One region of the Streptomyces sp. NPDC037301 genome, then DNA from elsewhere that is predicted to be linked to it. Evidence: riboswitches for the same ligand, from Rfam matches in the RefSeq annotation. Region 1 holds a riboswitch; each other region holds the start of a gene.
The links. Region 1 has a riboswitch for cyclic di-AMP ahead of ACZ7IB_RS14610 (transglycosylase SLT domain-containing protein). Riboswitches for the same ligand answer to the same signal wherever they lie in the genome.
Positions count from the first base shown of each region.

Region 1 (3,441 bases):
CTCCGGTACCGCTCGGTCTCCGCTGCCCGTCCCCTCGGCGGGGACTGCGCACAGCACACGTCGGCGTTGGTCGACGCCGTGCTCCGAGCGGCGGAGGAGTTGGAACCCCTGCTCTCCTGGCTCGCCGGCCATGTGACCGTTCCCGGTTCCCGCCGGCGCGCCGTCTAGCGTCGCCTCCGCATGCTGTCCACGTGGGTGAGAGTCCGAAAGGCGGTCCCTGACCGGTGGGTGCGGTCCCTTCCGAGGGGCCTGTTCGGCCCCTCGCCACCCGTCGGTACTGAACGGCCATCGGCGCCGCTGTGCGTCAGTAGGCCCCGAACACGTTGTCGATGGAGCCGTACTTGTCGGCGGCGTAGTTGCACGCTGCGGTGATGTTGGCGATCGGGTCGTAGCTGTCCATCGACGTACCGGGCACGTGGTAGGCACGGAACGTCGGGTCGATGATCTGGAGGAGGCCCTTGGACGGCGTGCCCTTGACGGCGTTCGAGTCCCAGTTGTTGATGGCCAGAGGATTACCGGAGGACTCGCGCATGACGTTGCGGTGGATTCCGTCGTAGCTGCCGGGAATTCTGTGCTTGGCCATGACGGCCAGCGACTCCTTGATCCAGCCGTCCAGATCGTTCGTGTACGTCGCAGGCTTCGCGGCCGGTGCGGCAGTGGTGGAAGTCTTGGACTCGGCCTGGGCACCGATTGTCAGCTTCATGCCCGGGCGAATCCCTGCGGGGTTGTCGCCGACGATCTCTCGATTGTCCTCGTACAGCTTCTTCCAGCCACCGCTGAGCGAATGCTCCCGCGCGATCTTGGAAAGGGTATCGCCCGCGATCACAAAATAGACGGTGGGCGCTTCCTTCTGCGCGGTCTTTTCCTTGACGGAGGCGACGGTCGACGCCGCAGCCTTTTCGGCGGTGGCGGACTGCGCCGGCGCGGCCGAGGCGAAGCCGGCACCGACCAGCGGAAGCACGAGAGCGGCTCCGCCCGTGGCCGCGACGATGAGACCGCGGGTCAGCGAAGTGGACTTACGACGACGGTGGTTACCCGTTGCAGGCATAGCGAATTCCTCTCCGTCGCCTACGAGGTGAGCTGTCGGGTTCGGACTGGAGATGTCTGGTCGCACGCAAATGCGGCTTCACCCCGAGCCGTTCCGGATACCGGATCGGCGGCCTACCTGGGTCCCCCGCTCCTGCCATACATGAGTGGTCGGATTGCCGGACGGCGGCAGGATTCGGCGTTCCGTCCGGATTGACGGTGACCGTAGACGAGAAACACCGAAAGGAACAAGGGTCTATTTCTGGATCACAATTCATTTGCAAGATCGAACCGCGGATTTGGCAGTAATCCACCTCACACTGCGAAGCCAAATTTCCCTGCGCAGAAGGGAACCGGGTAGCGCGCCACGGCGCCTTGAACTCTGAACGTGACTCACACCACGGGGTCCCCAAAAGGCGCAATTCGGGCAATATTCAAAGGTTGCAACTCTCTCCAAATGCCTCTTTCATTAACCAAGGGATCACCTCTAAGCAAATCGCCCATACTGGAGCATTTAAATACGATCCGGATGCCTCTCGGGCCGATCGCACCCGACAGGGCTCCATGGCCTCCGGGCGAAGCGGCCCGCGGGCCGCTCGTCGCACTCCCCCACACGACATCGAGGCTTTGCCTTTCGCCCTCCGGGTAGATATCGTTTTCAACGGCTCTGTTGTCTCCGATAGAGGTGGACGTTGCGCATCTGAGGTTCGCGATCATCGCGCCGTACGGCTCCAGCCGTACGCCCGTCACGCGGTAGCAGTGTTCAGTCCTGCCCGTGACCCCGCGTGGATGCGACCTCGGTGCATGAGCCGTCCCTCGATCTTTCGGACCGCCGCACCTCCCTCTCGGTTCGGTCGCTGCGTGGTGCTCGCATACGAAGCCCCCATTCACCGCGCTTGCGACTGCGAGGATCACCATGGCGACACCCACCGCCCCCAACGCCTCTCTCACCTGCTCCGCCCTGTCCTTCCAGTGGCCGGACGGCACGACCGTCTTCGACGGGCTCTCCCTCAGCATCGGCCGCGGCCGCACCGGTCTCGTCGGGACCAACGGCGCGGGCAAGTCGACACTGCTGCGACTGCTGGCCGGCCAACTGCGCCCGTCCCAGGGCTCGGTGACCGTCGGTGGCAGCCTCGCCCACCTCCCTCAGAACATCACCCTCGACACGGGGCTGCGTGTGGACGAGGCCCTGGGCATCGCCGGACGGCGCAATGCGCTGCGCGCCATCGAAGCCGGGGATGTGGACGAGAAACACTTCGAGACGATCGGCGACGACTGGGACGTCGAGGAACGAGCCCTCGCGACACTGGGGTCACTCGGACTCGGCGATGTCGAACTGGACCGCACCGTGGGCCAGTTGTCCGGCGGGGAGACCGTCCTGCTGCGCCTGGCCGCACTGCTGCTGGAGCATCCCGACGTTCTCCTGCTGGACGAACCGACCAACAACCTCGACGTGTTCGCTCGCCACAGGCTCTACGAGGCCGTCGACTCCTGGCGCTCCGGTGTCCTCGTCGTGGTGAGCCACGACCTCGAACTGCTGGAGCGCGTGGACCGCATCGCCGAACTGCGCTCCGGATCCGTGAACTGGTACGGAGGCGGCTGGTCCGCCTACGAAGAAGCCCTGGCCACCGAACAGGAAGCCGCCGGGCGGATGTTGCGGGCCGCCGAGGCCGACGTACGCCGGCAGAAGCGCGAGCTGGAGGAGACCCACGTGAAGCTGGCGCGCCGCCAGCGGCACGGCAGGAAGATCGAGGCCGAGCGACGGCTCCCGAAGATCCTCGCCGGCGCGCGGAAGCGGTCCGCGCAGGAGTCGGCGGGCAAGCTTCGCGGCCTCCAGGAGGAGCGGCTGAGTGAGGCGCGCGAGCGCCGCGAAGAGGCCGCGGACGCGATCCGTAACGACGCCGAGATCCGGGTGAGCCTTCCCCACACCGCCGTTCCCACCGGACGCGCCGTGCTGAGCCTGCACGAACTGCGTCCCCGGTTCGGCCGGCTGCACGAGGGCAACCTCCATGTACACGGGCCCGAACGGATCGCGCTCGTCGGGCGCAACGGCGCCGGCAAGACGACACTGCTGCGCACCCTCACCGGCGAGCTGGCTCCGCTGTCCGGCGAGGCCAGGACGTTCGTACCGCTGCGGTTCCTTCCACAGCGGCTGGATGTGCTGGACGAGGAGCTGAGCGTCGCGGCGAACGTCGCCCGCATGGCTCCCGGGGTCGCCGACAACCACATCCGCTCCCAGCTCGCGCGCTTCCTGTTCCAGGGGAAACGCGCGGATCAGCCGGCGGGCACCCTCTCGGGCGGGGAACGCTTCCGTGCCGCGCTCGCGGCGACGATGCTCGCCGCACCGGCCCCGCAGCTGCTGATGCTGGACGAGCCGACCAACAATCTCGACATCGCCAGCGTGCGACAACTGAC
Region 1 covers NZ_JBVJWD010000007.1:189,295-192,735, forward strand. The annotation lists gene ACZ7IB_RS14605 (DUF2461 family protein) at 1-168, shown strand, start outside; gene ACZ7IB_RS14610 (transglycosylase SLT domain-containing protein) at 305-1,048, opposite strand; cyclic di-AMP (ydaO/yuaA leader) riboswitch at 1,053-1,237, opposite strand; gene ACZ7IB_RS14615 (ABC-F family ATP-binding cassette domain-containing protein) at 1,943-3,441, shown strand, end outside.

Region 2 (3,441 bases), on a different contig from region 1:
CCGTCGCCTTCGAGTCCTGCTCGGGCGGCGGCGGCAGGATCGACCTGGGGATTCTGTCCCGTACGGACCAGGTATGGACCTCCGACAACACCGACCCGCTCGACCGCCTCACCATCCAGGAGGGCTTCGGTCAGATCCATCCGGCCCGGGTGATGGCCGCCTGGGTCACCGACAGCCCGAACGTCCAGCTCAACGACAGGGCCAGCTCACTGCGGTTCCGTTTCGTGAGCGCGATGGCCGGTGTGCTCGGGGTCGGCGGGGACCTCGCCGACTGGAGCGAGGAGGAGTTGGCCGAGGCGCGGAACTGGGTGGATCTCTACAAGGAGATCCGGCCGGTGGTGCAGCACGGTGCGCTGTACCGGCTGCGCGCCCCGCGCGGCGGACTCAGCGCGGTCCAGTACGTCCACGGGGACGAGACCGTGCTCCTGATGTGGCTGGAGGCACAGAGGTACGGGGAGCGGCCCCCGGCCCTGCGGCTGCGCGGGATCGACCCCGCAGCGACGTACACCTGCCTGGACACGGGGGTGGTGCACCACGGTTCGGTACTGCTGCACCAGGGGCTGCACACCGGGCTTCGGGGGGATCTCGACGCGCGGGTGCTGAGGCTCCGACGCGAATGACGGGCGCGACATGTCCGTAATCAGTGCATTTAGCTCAATACGCCCCGCTTCTACGGGAGATGGTCGCCCTCTCGTGAGCGGAATCATATCCGTGACGGTGTGTGCTGGCGGGGCAGTCGGGTATTCCGTGCGCGGCGCGGAAAGACAAGATTCTTGATCCACGGAGTGTGACCAGAATTCCGCGCCGATTTCCGAGCGCGGATTCCGGTACGGAACCAGTGGGTTGTTATCGCCGTCCCGACTCGCTTACGGTCACCGTCAATCCGGACGGACCGCCTAATCCTGCCGCCGCCCGGAATTCGCACCCACTCATCGCGTGGCAGGAGCGGGGGAACCAGGTAGGCCGCCGATCGGAGAAATCCGGCCGGCTAGGGGTGAAGCCGCGCTCAGTGCGGCCGGGCATCTCCAGCCCGAACCCGACAGCTCACCTCGCAGGCGCCGGAGAGGAAGCACGTCATGCCCATATCGGGTAAGCATCGTCGTACGAAGTCCAGCGCCATCGCCCGCGGCATCGCCGCCGCAGGCGCCGGTGGTGCCGTCATCGCACTGCCGCTGCTCGGCGCCACCGGTGCCCAGGCCGCGCCGCAGTCGGCCCCGACCGCCGCGCCGCAGTCGGCCTCCGCCGCCACGCACGCCGCCCCGGCCAAGCCGGTCGCGCAGAAGCAGGCCGCCACCACGACGTACTCCGTCGTCTCCGGCGACTACCTGTCGAAGATCGCCACCGAGTACAAGGTCGAGGGCGGTTGGCAGAAGCTGTACCAGAACAACCGCAAGGTCGTCGGTGAAGACCCCAGCCTGATCTTCCCGGGCATGAAGCTGACGCTCGGCGGCAAGGAGTCGGGCCACGCCGCGTCCACCGGCGCCGGCGCGGGCGCGGCCCTCCCGTCGAAGGCCCCCTCGGTGCCCTCGTCGGTCGTGGAGAAGTCCGCCCCGGCCAAGGCCTCGACGGTCACGGAATCCAAGACCTCCGCCCCGGCAGGCCAGAGCAACAGTTCCGGCTACACCCACCCGGTCCCCGGCAACCACACCACCGGATACCGCGCCTCCGGCTCCAACTGGTCCAGCGGCAGCCACACCGGCATCGACTTCCCCGTCTTCACCGGCACCGGCGTGAAGACCATCACCTCCGGCACCGTCGTCACCGCCGGCTGGGGCGGCGCGTACGGCAACCAGGTCGTCATCAAGCACGCCGACGGCCACTACTCGCAGTACGGCCACCTGTCCTCGATCTCCGTCTCCGCAGGCCAGACCGTGAGCACCGGTCAGCAGATCGGCCTCTCCGGCGCCACCGGCAACGCCACCGGCCCGCACCTGCACTTCGAGGTCCGCACGGGCCCGGCGTACGGCTCGGACATCGACCCGATCGCCTACCTGGCTTCGCACGGCATCTACGTCTGAGCCGAACGGCCGGGCAGTTGAGCGACAAGGCATGACCTGAGCAACACAGAAGGGGCGGTGCGCGACGGCGCACCGTCCCTTCTGCTTATTCCCCCTTTACCAAAACCTGACCGGGTGGTCTATCTCACCACCCGTCAACCCCTTATTACGGTCGCGTAGGTCACATTCGGCGGTGCAGGATGAGCGTTTGTGGCAGACGATTCGAGAAAAAATCAACGTGGCGTCATCAACCGACATGGCGTCATCGGGTCGTACGCAGCGATTGGCGACAGCTTCACCGAGGGAGTCGGCGACCCCGGCCCGGACGGAACCTTCGTCGGCTGGGCGGACCGTTTCGCGGTACTTCTCGCGGACCAGCTCCCGGACCCCGATGCGGGGACGGGCACCGAAGGCTCCGCTCACGGGAATTTCAGGTACGCCAATCTCGCCGTACGCGGACGCCTCCTCGACCAGATCGTCGAGGAGCAGGTGCCGCGCGCCAAGGAGCTCGCACCCGATCTGGTGAGCTTCTGCGCGGGCGGCAACGACATCATCAGGCCCGGCACCGACCCCGACGACGTGGCCGAGCGCTTCGAGCGCGCGGTCGCCGAGCTGACCGAATCGGTCGGCACCGTCCTGGTCACCACAGGCTTCGACACCCGAGGCGTTCCCGTGCTGCGCCATCTGCGCGGCAAGATCGCCACCTACACCGCCCATGTGCGGTCCATCGCCGACCGCTACGACTGCCCGGTCCTCGACCTGTGGTCGCTGCGGTCCGTCCAGGACAGGCGCGCCTGGGACGACGACCGGCTCCATCTGTCGCCCGAGGGACACACCAGGGTCGCGCTGCGTGCCGCCCAGGTCCTCGGCATCGGTGTGCCGGCCGACCCCGACCAGGAATGGCCCCCACAGGCACAGCGCGGCACGCTCGAAGTACGGCGCGACGACATCCACTGGGCGCGCGAGTACCTGGTTCCATGGATCGGCCGGCGGCTGCGCGGCGAATCCTCCGGCGACCATGTCGAGGCGAAGCGGCCGGACCTCCTGCCGCTCTAGGCGGCGTCCGCCACCGTGGTGCCCTCGCTCGCCGGACGGACTGGAGGTTCAGGCCCGTCCGGCGAGGGGCGACAACGGGGACGCCGGTATCCGTTCCAGCACACCGCCCGCGAAGACGTCGTACAGCGGCAGCGTCTCCAGATGCACATAGCCGATGTGGCAGTCGCAGACAGCCAGTGGACAGGCCCGCGGGCCGAGAGCGCGCCGGTAGCTCCCGTCGTAGAGGTTGCCGAGCACCGCCGGGACGAAATGGCAGCGCCGCACCGTGCCGTCACCGTCCACCGAAATGACCGATTCGCCCGTCCGGCAGGGCAGCCCGGCCGACCGGTGCGGATGCCGACTGTATGGGAAGAGCGGGTCGAGGCCCGTCCACCGATCCGCCTCCTCG
Region 2 covers NZ_JBVJWD010000006.1:183,061-186,501, forward strand. The annotation lists gene ACZ7IB_RS13100 (alpha-galactosidase) at 1-620, shown strand, start outside; cyclic di-AMP (ydaO/yuaA leader) riboswitch at 917-1,073, shown strand; gene ACZ7IB_RS13105 (M23 family metallopeptidase) at 1,077-2,018, shown strand; gene ACZ7IB_RS13110 (SGNH/GDSL hydrolase family protein) at 2,208-3,053, shown strand; gene ACZ7IB_RS13115 (STM4011 family radical SAM protein) at 3,102-3,441, opposite strand, start outside.
Region 2: another riboswitch for cyclic di-AMP. It lies ahead of ACZ7IB_RS13105 (M23 family metallopeptidase); the one in region 1 lies ahead of ACZ7IB_RS14610 (transglycosylase SLT domain-containing protein).

Region 3 (3,441 bases), on a different contig from region 1:
AGCAGATAGCCGTGGCCCAGAAGGTCCTGGACGACAAGGGCCCGCAGGCGTGGCCCAGCTGTGCGGTCATCTCCGGCCTCGCGGTGGACGGGACGCTGCCGGGTGTCGACCCGGGGTCCGCACCCTCCTCCGAGCCGACACAGAGCGCGGAGCCGGCTGACGGTGCGTCGGCGGCCCCGTCCGATGACGCCGCGCCGTCGGGCAGGGCCTCGGACGGTACGGGCGGCTCGAAGGGCTCGAGCGCCGCCGACAAGTCGGCCGACAAGGCCAGGACGTCCGCGAAGCCTCCGGCCACCGCGCCGGCCACTCCGTCCTCCGGGGTGCCCGATTCGTCCGGCTCATCCGGTTCATCCGATTCGTCCGACGGTGTCGGTGGCAAGCACCGCGGCGCGCCGGCCCCCGAAGGGAGCCGGGATGCGTACGGCGTTGACCGCGAGTCGGGCCGCCACGCCTCCCGCGGTGACGCCGACGCGCGCGACGCGGGCGCTTCGGTCGCCGACGGTACGTACACCGTGCACCCCGGCGACAACCTCTGGGCGATTGCTGACGCACAGAAGGTTTCCGGTGGCTGGCCCGCACTCTACGAGGCCAACAAGGATGCCGTCGGCTCCGACCCGGACCTCATCCTCCCTGGCCAGAGCCTCGATCTCGATGTGAAGGCCGAGTGAGGTCGGTCTGAAAATCGGTTAAAAAGGCCTCAAAAACTGGGGTAGTTCAGAGACCTATGTCCGCTTATGTGTAAGTGAGACATGGGTCTCTTTGCGTCAACTGGCGTGTCGCGTCCGGGTAACCCTTCTGCACCGCCCCCACCTGCGAAAACGACGGTTCCTCAGATGCAAGTAGGGGAAGATTGTCCGATGTGTCCGTCTTTGAATGTGAGGGTTGCGTATGTTTACGGTCGGAACCGCTCGCACCGCGGGCCCCGTCGACCGTCACGCCGAATCCTGCCGTCGGTCGAAGGGAACAGACGCGTAAAGCGCCGTAGGCAGGAGCGGGGGACCCAGGTAAGCGCCGGGCCCGATCGTCGAAAGACGCATCAGGACCGGCTTGGGGTGAAGTCGCGTGCTAGGACGTGCGACCGGGCAACTCACTTGGCCCGAACCCGACAGCTCACCTCGTAGGCGTCGGTGAGGAGAAGTTCCATGCTGCTTTCCAGCAAGGGCAAGCACCGCCGCCCGTCCAAGGCCGTCCGTATCGCCACGCTCGCCGGTGTCGCCGGTACCGCTGTCGCCGTACCGCTGATGGGCGCGACCGGCGCCTCCGCCGCCTCTGTCGCCACCTGGGACGCCGTCGCCCAGTGCGAGTCCGGTGGCAACTGGTCCATCAATACCGGTAACGGCTACTACGGCGGTCTGCAGTTCTCGCAGTCCAGCTGGGCCGCCGCCGGTGGTACGCAGTACGCCTCCCGTGCCGACCTGGCCACCAAGGCTCAGCAGATCGCCACCGCCGAGAAGCTCCTCGACATGCAGGGGCCGGGTGCCTGGGGCTGCGCCGGTGCCGGCAACCTGACCAACGACGGTGTCGACCCGGGCGTCGACACCGGCTCCTCCTCGAACTCCACCTCCAGCTCCAACGCCACCGAGCAGAAGAGCACCCCGGCCGCGCCGAAGCGGCAGGCCCAGCCGGAGAAGACCGAGCGCACCGAGGCCCCGGCCGCCTCCCGTTCGGACCGCTCCGCCGCCCCGCAGGCCGAGAAGACCGTCACCACCCCGACCGGCGAGAAGGTCAAGAAGGGCGACGGCGAGTACAAGGTCGCCTCCGGCGACTCCCTGAGCAAGATCGCCGCCGACCACAAGGTCAAGGGCGGCTGGCAGCAGCTGTTCGAGCTGAACAAGGACATCGTCAAGGACGCCGACCTGATCTACCCGGGTCAGCAGCTCCACCTGACGAAGTAGTTCAGGCTCACTCCCCCCGAGCACCCCGGCCCGGCGCGCAATCCCCCGTACGCGCCGGGCCGGGGTTTCTGCGTGACGCGGCACCTCTGTCCGATACGCCGCCTCCACGTGTGGTGCGTCACCCCTGTACAGAGGGAGCCCCGTGTGCCGCACAGGGGGTGTTGGCTATGGGTGATCGTTCAACTGTTGTAGTTGCTGATCAGTAAAATTCTGACCGTTTGCCCGGCAATGCTCGCTCTTGGGTCCTTTTTCGTCCCAGGGGACGGGCGGTCGTCCGACTGAGCGGGCCGGGCCGGTTAGGCTCTTGTCGCAAGGCCAAAGTGACCCTGCACAACCAGTGTCATATCCCAGAAGGAGATGCCTCGTGCCGTCCATCGACGTCGTCGTAGCCCGGGAAATCCTCGACTCCCGGGGGAACCCCACGGTCGAGGTCGAGGTTGGCCTCGACGACGGCAGCACGGGTCGTGCTGCCGTGCCGTCCGGCGCCTCCACCGGTGCGTTCGAGGCCATTGAGCTTCGCGACGGTGACCCCAACCGTTACCAGGGCAAGGGCGTCGAGAAGGCCGTCCTCGCCGTGATCGAGCAGATCGGCCCGGAGCTCGTCGGCTACGACGCGACCGAGCAGCGGCTGATCGACCAGGCGATGTTCGACCTGGACGCCACCGAGAACAAGGGTTCGCTCGGCGCCAACGCCATCCTCGGCGTCTCGCTGGCCGTCGCCCACGCCGCCTCCGAGGCCTCGGACCTGCCGCTGTTCCGCTACCTCGGTGGTCCGAACGCGCACCTGCTGCCCGTTCCGATGATGAACATCCTCAACGGTGGGTCGCACGCCGACTCCAACGTGGACATCCAGGAGTTCATGATCGCCCCGATCGGCGCGGAGTCCTTCTCCGAGGCCCTGCGCTGGGGCGCCGAGGTCTACCACACGCTGAAGAAGGTCCTGAAGACCAAGGGTCTTTCGACCGGTCTCGGCGACGAGGGCGGCTTCGCGCCGAACCTGGAGTCGAACCGCGCCGCCCTCGACCTCATCCTCGAGGCCATCAAGGAAGCCGGCTACGCCCCGGGCAAGGACATCGCGCTCGCGCTCGACGTCGCCGCGTCCGAGTTCTACAAGGACGGCAAGTACGAGTTCGAGGGCAAGTCCCGCTCGGCCGCCGAGATGACCGAGTACTACGAGGAGCTCATCTCCGCGTACCCGCTGGTCTCCATCGAGGACCCGCTGTACGAGGACGACTGGGCCGGCTGGAACGTCATCACCCAGAAGCTCGGCGCCAAGGTGCAGATCGTCGGCGACGACCTGTTCGTCACCAACCCGGAGCGTCTGGCCCGCGGCATCGAGGAGGGCTCCGCCAACGCCCTGCTCGTCAAGGTCAACCAGATCGGCTCGCTGACCGAGACCCTGGACGCCGTCGAACTGGCCCAGCGCAACGGCTTCAAGTGCATGATGTCCCACCGCTCCGGCGAGACCGAGGACGTCACCATCGCAGACCTCGCCGTCGCGGTGAACTGCGGTCAGATCAAGACCGGTGCCCCGGCCCGCTCGGAC
Region 3 covers NZ_JBVJWD010000020.1:104,162-107,602, reverse strand. The annotation lists gene ACZ7IB_RS28535 (transglycosylase family protein) at 1-668, shown strand, start outside; cyclic di-AMP (ydaO/yuaA leader) riboswitch at 968-1,139, shown strand; gene ACZ7IB_RS28530 (transglycosylase family protein) at 1,143-1,895, shown strand; gene eno (phosphopyruvate hydratase) at 2,260-3,441, shown strand, end outside.
Region 3: another riboswitch for cyclic di-AMP. It lies ahead of ACZ7IB_RS28530 (transglycosylase family protein); the one in region 1 lies ahead of ACZ7IB_RS14610 (transglycosylase SLT domain-containing protein).

Region 4 (3,441 bases), on a different contig from region 1:
GAAGCGGCTGAAGCGGCGCGGCAGACATGTCGAGGGTGGCACCCGTTCCCGGCGGTTCGTCCGCATGCTGCCCGCCCTGATGATCCTCGGCGGGCTGGCGTTCGATCTCCTCACCCCGCCGGTCTTCACCGCCATTCCGCTGTTCGTGGCGGCGCCGCTGATCGCCGCGCCGTTCTTCTCGCTGTCCAGCACCATCTGTACCGGCATTGCCGCGATGGTGGCCGTCACCGTGCTGCGGCTGTACAGCAACCCGTTGCCGTTGGTCGTGCCGTTGATCGAGCTGCTCACCCTGGCCACCGTCTCGGTCCTCGCGGTTGTGATCAACGCGGTCGTACGGCGCGGCAATGAGCAACTGGCCTCCGCGCGGGTCATCGCGGAGACCGCCATGCGGGCGGTGCTGCCGAAGCCGTCCGACCGGATCGGCGGGCTGCATGTGGCGGCGCGGTACGAAGCGGCGCAGGCGGACGAGTTCGTCGGCGGCGACCTGTTCGCCGTGGCGGACACCCCCCAGGGGGTGCGACTGGTGGTCGGGGACGTACGGGGGAAGGGGCTCGACGCCGTGGAGTCGGTGGCGGTGGTCATCGGGGCGTTCCGGGAGGCGGCCGAGCAGGAGCGTTCGCTGGAGGGCGTGGCGCAGCGGCTGGAGCGGGCGCTGGCGCGGGAGGGAGCGCGGGGCGGGCTGGACGCGGTCGAGGGGTTCATCACCGCCGTACTGGCCGAGATCCCGTCCGGGGTGTCCCGGGTACGGATCGTCAACCGCGGTCATCCCGAGCCGATCCTGCTGCACCCGGACGGGGCGGTGGAGGTGCTGGGGTCCACGGTGCCCGCGCTACCGCTCGGGATGGACCTGGGGGTGTGGCCCGACCGGGCGGACGAGTGGGATCTGCCGGCGGGGACGACCCTGCTCCTCTACACCGACGGTCTCTCCGAGGCGCGGAACGCCGATGGGGTCTTCTACGACCCGGCGGCCCGGCTGCGCGGGCGGATCTTTCCGGGGCCCGAGGAGCTGCTGTCCGCGCTGACCGATGACGTGCGGCTGCACACAGGCGGCGAGACGACCGACGACATGGCGCTGCTCGCGGCCGTACGTCCCGCGGAAGGGCAGCCGGACCGGCGCAGGACCGTGAAGATCGTGGGCCTGGAAACGATGTGACGGGTGGGGCGGGGGCTCCGCGTGGATCGGATGCTTCGTGCGGGCCGGATGCTTCGTGCCGGCCGGGTGCCTCGTGCGGGCCGGGTGTTTCGCGCGGTTTGGGTGCGCGGCCTTGGGTACGGGATGCCACCGTACGTAACCGATAGGCGTCGCTCCGCATAACATTTGACGCAACGTCAGAAACCGGGTAATGACTGAGGGGCGATCAACTCGTCCGATTCCACCCGGTTGTGTCCCGTAAAGTCCAGGCCAAAGACCTGAACGATCAGTGGGAACAGCTTGGAATCGGACCCGTGTGTCTATTAACGTTCGATAACGCAGCGCGGTCGTCCCAGCCGTCGTCAGTGGCGGCACCGTGCGCGAGCGCCGAATTCCGCAAGGGAACCGGGGAACCACCTACATGGGGTGAATCGGACACCTGTGTCTCGTGAGAGGCAGAGGGGCCCGTAGGAGACCTTCCTGCTCCGAACCCGTCAGCTAACCCGGTAGGCGAGAAGGAAGGAAAGGAGTGCGCCCCCGTGGCGTCCAACAAGCCTGCCCCCGAGGCCCCCTCTCGGTTCAACCCCGAGTTCAGTTCCGACTTCGGCGCCGACTTCGGAACCGATTTCGGCTCCGACTACGGAACCGCCGGGACGGGAACGGCGTTCGGCGGCGACTTCGCCGGTGAGTTCGGCAGCGATTTCCGCGCCGACGGCAACGCTGAGCCCGACAGAAGCTGGGACGAGTGGAACCCCACCGAGGAGTCCGTCCGCCCCGTACGCGGCAAGCACCGCATCGCCAAGCAGCGCAACGGACTTGCCCGTAGCTCCACGGTGCTCGGGGTCGGTGTCATCGCGGCAGTCGGCGCGAGCGGCATGGCCACCGCGCAGAGCAAGCCGCCGGTCTCCATCTCCCTTCCCGACTCCATCTCGGACAACCTCCCCGACGCCAAGTCCCTTCCCGGCGTGGGCTCCCTGTTCTCCGGTGAGTCCGAGGCCGACAAGGCCGAGGCCGCCGCCGCTGCCGCCCCGCTCACCACCGCCGGCCTCACCGCCGCCGAGGCCGAGCAGGGCACGATGGACGCGGGCGAGGCACTCCGCGCCCGCATCCTCCAGCAGGCCGAGCAGCAGCGGGACGCCGCCGACGCCGAGGCCAAGGCGGCGCAGGAGAAGGCGGCCGCGGAGAAGGCCGCCGCCGAGGCCAAGAAGCAGCAGGACGCGGCCGAGGCCAAGGCCGCCGCCGAGAAGAAGAAGGCGGAGGAGGAAGCCAAGGCGAAGGCCGAGGCCCTGCGGCTCGCCAAGCTCGCCGCCAGCTACGCCATCCCGACCTCCTCGTACACGATCACCTCGACCTTCGGCCAGGCCGGCCCGATGTGGTCCTCCGGCCACCACACCGGCCTCGACTTCGCGGCGCAGGCCGGCACCCCGATCAAGGCCGTACACGGCGGCACCATCAAGTCGGCAGGCTATTCCGGTTCGTACGGCTACCGCACGGTGCTGGAGCTCGACGACGGTACGGAGCTGTGGTTCTGCCACCAGTCCTCGATCGGCGTCAGCGTCGGCCAGAAGGTCACCACCGGTGAGACCATCGGCCGGGTCGGCGCGACCGGCAATGTCACGGGCGCGCACCTCCACCTGGAGGTCCACACCCCCGACGGTACGGGCATCGACCCGATGGCCTGGCTGCGCGACAAGGGCCTCAACCCCTGATCCGCCGGCCGCCTCCCGGCCTTCGTGATCCGAGCCGGTTCGCAGGCCGTTGAACCCCGGCAGTCCTGACGCTCACCCCCCGACGTCAGGGCTGCCGGTCTGCCGGAATAGCGGACCCGCCGGAGTCCGTTGATCGAGATATGACTTCTCTTCGTAAGCTGGGCCCTTCCGACCTCCAGGTCTTCCCGCTCGCCCTGGGTGGCAACGTCTTCGGCTGGACCGCCGACGAGGCGCAGTCGTTCGCCGTGCTGGACGCCTACGCCGCGGCGGGCGGCAACTTCGTCGACACCGCCGACGCCTACACCGCCTGGATCCCGGGCAACGAGGGCGGCGAGTCGGAGACCGTCATCGGCAAGTGGCTCGCGGCACGCTCCAACCGTTCCGACATCGTCGTCGCCACCAAGGTCGGCGCCCACCCCTCGTACAAGGGGCTCTCCGCCGCGAACATCAAGGCCGCGGCCGAGGAGTCGCTGCGCCGGCTCGGTACCGACCACATCGATCTGTACTACACGCACTTCGACGACGAGACCGTCCCGGTCGAGGAGATCATCACCGCCCTCGATCGGCTGGTGAAGGAGGGCAAGGTCCGGGAGATCGGCG
Region 4 covers NZ_JBVJWD010000014.1:192,694-196,134, forward strand. The annotation lists gene ACZ7IB_RS23435 (PP2C family protein-serine/threonine phosphatase) at 1-1,153, shown strand, start outside; cyclic di-AMP (ydaO/yuaA leader) riboswitch at 1,508-1,660, shown strand; gene ACZ7IB_RS23440 (M23 family metallopeptidase) at 1,672-2,841, shown strand; gene ACZ7IB_RS23445 (aldo/keto reductase) at 2,982-3,441, shown strand, end outside.
Region 4: another riboswitch for cyclic di-AMP. It lies ahead of ACZ7IB_RS23440 (M23 family metallopeptidase); the one in region 1 lies ahead of ACZ7IB_RS14610 (transglycosylase SLT domain-containing protein).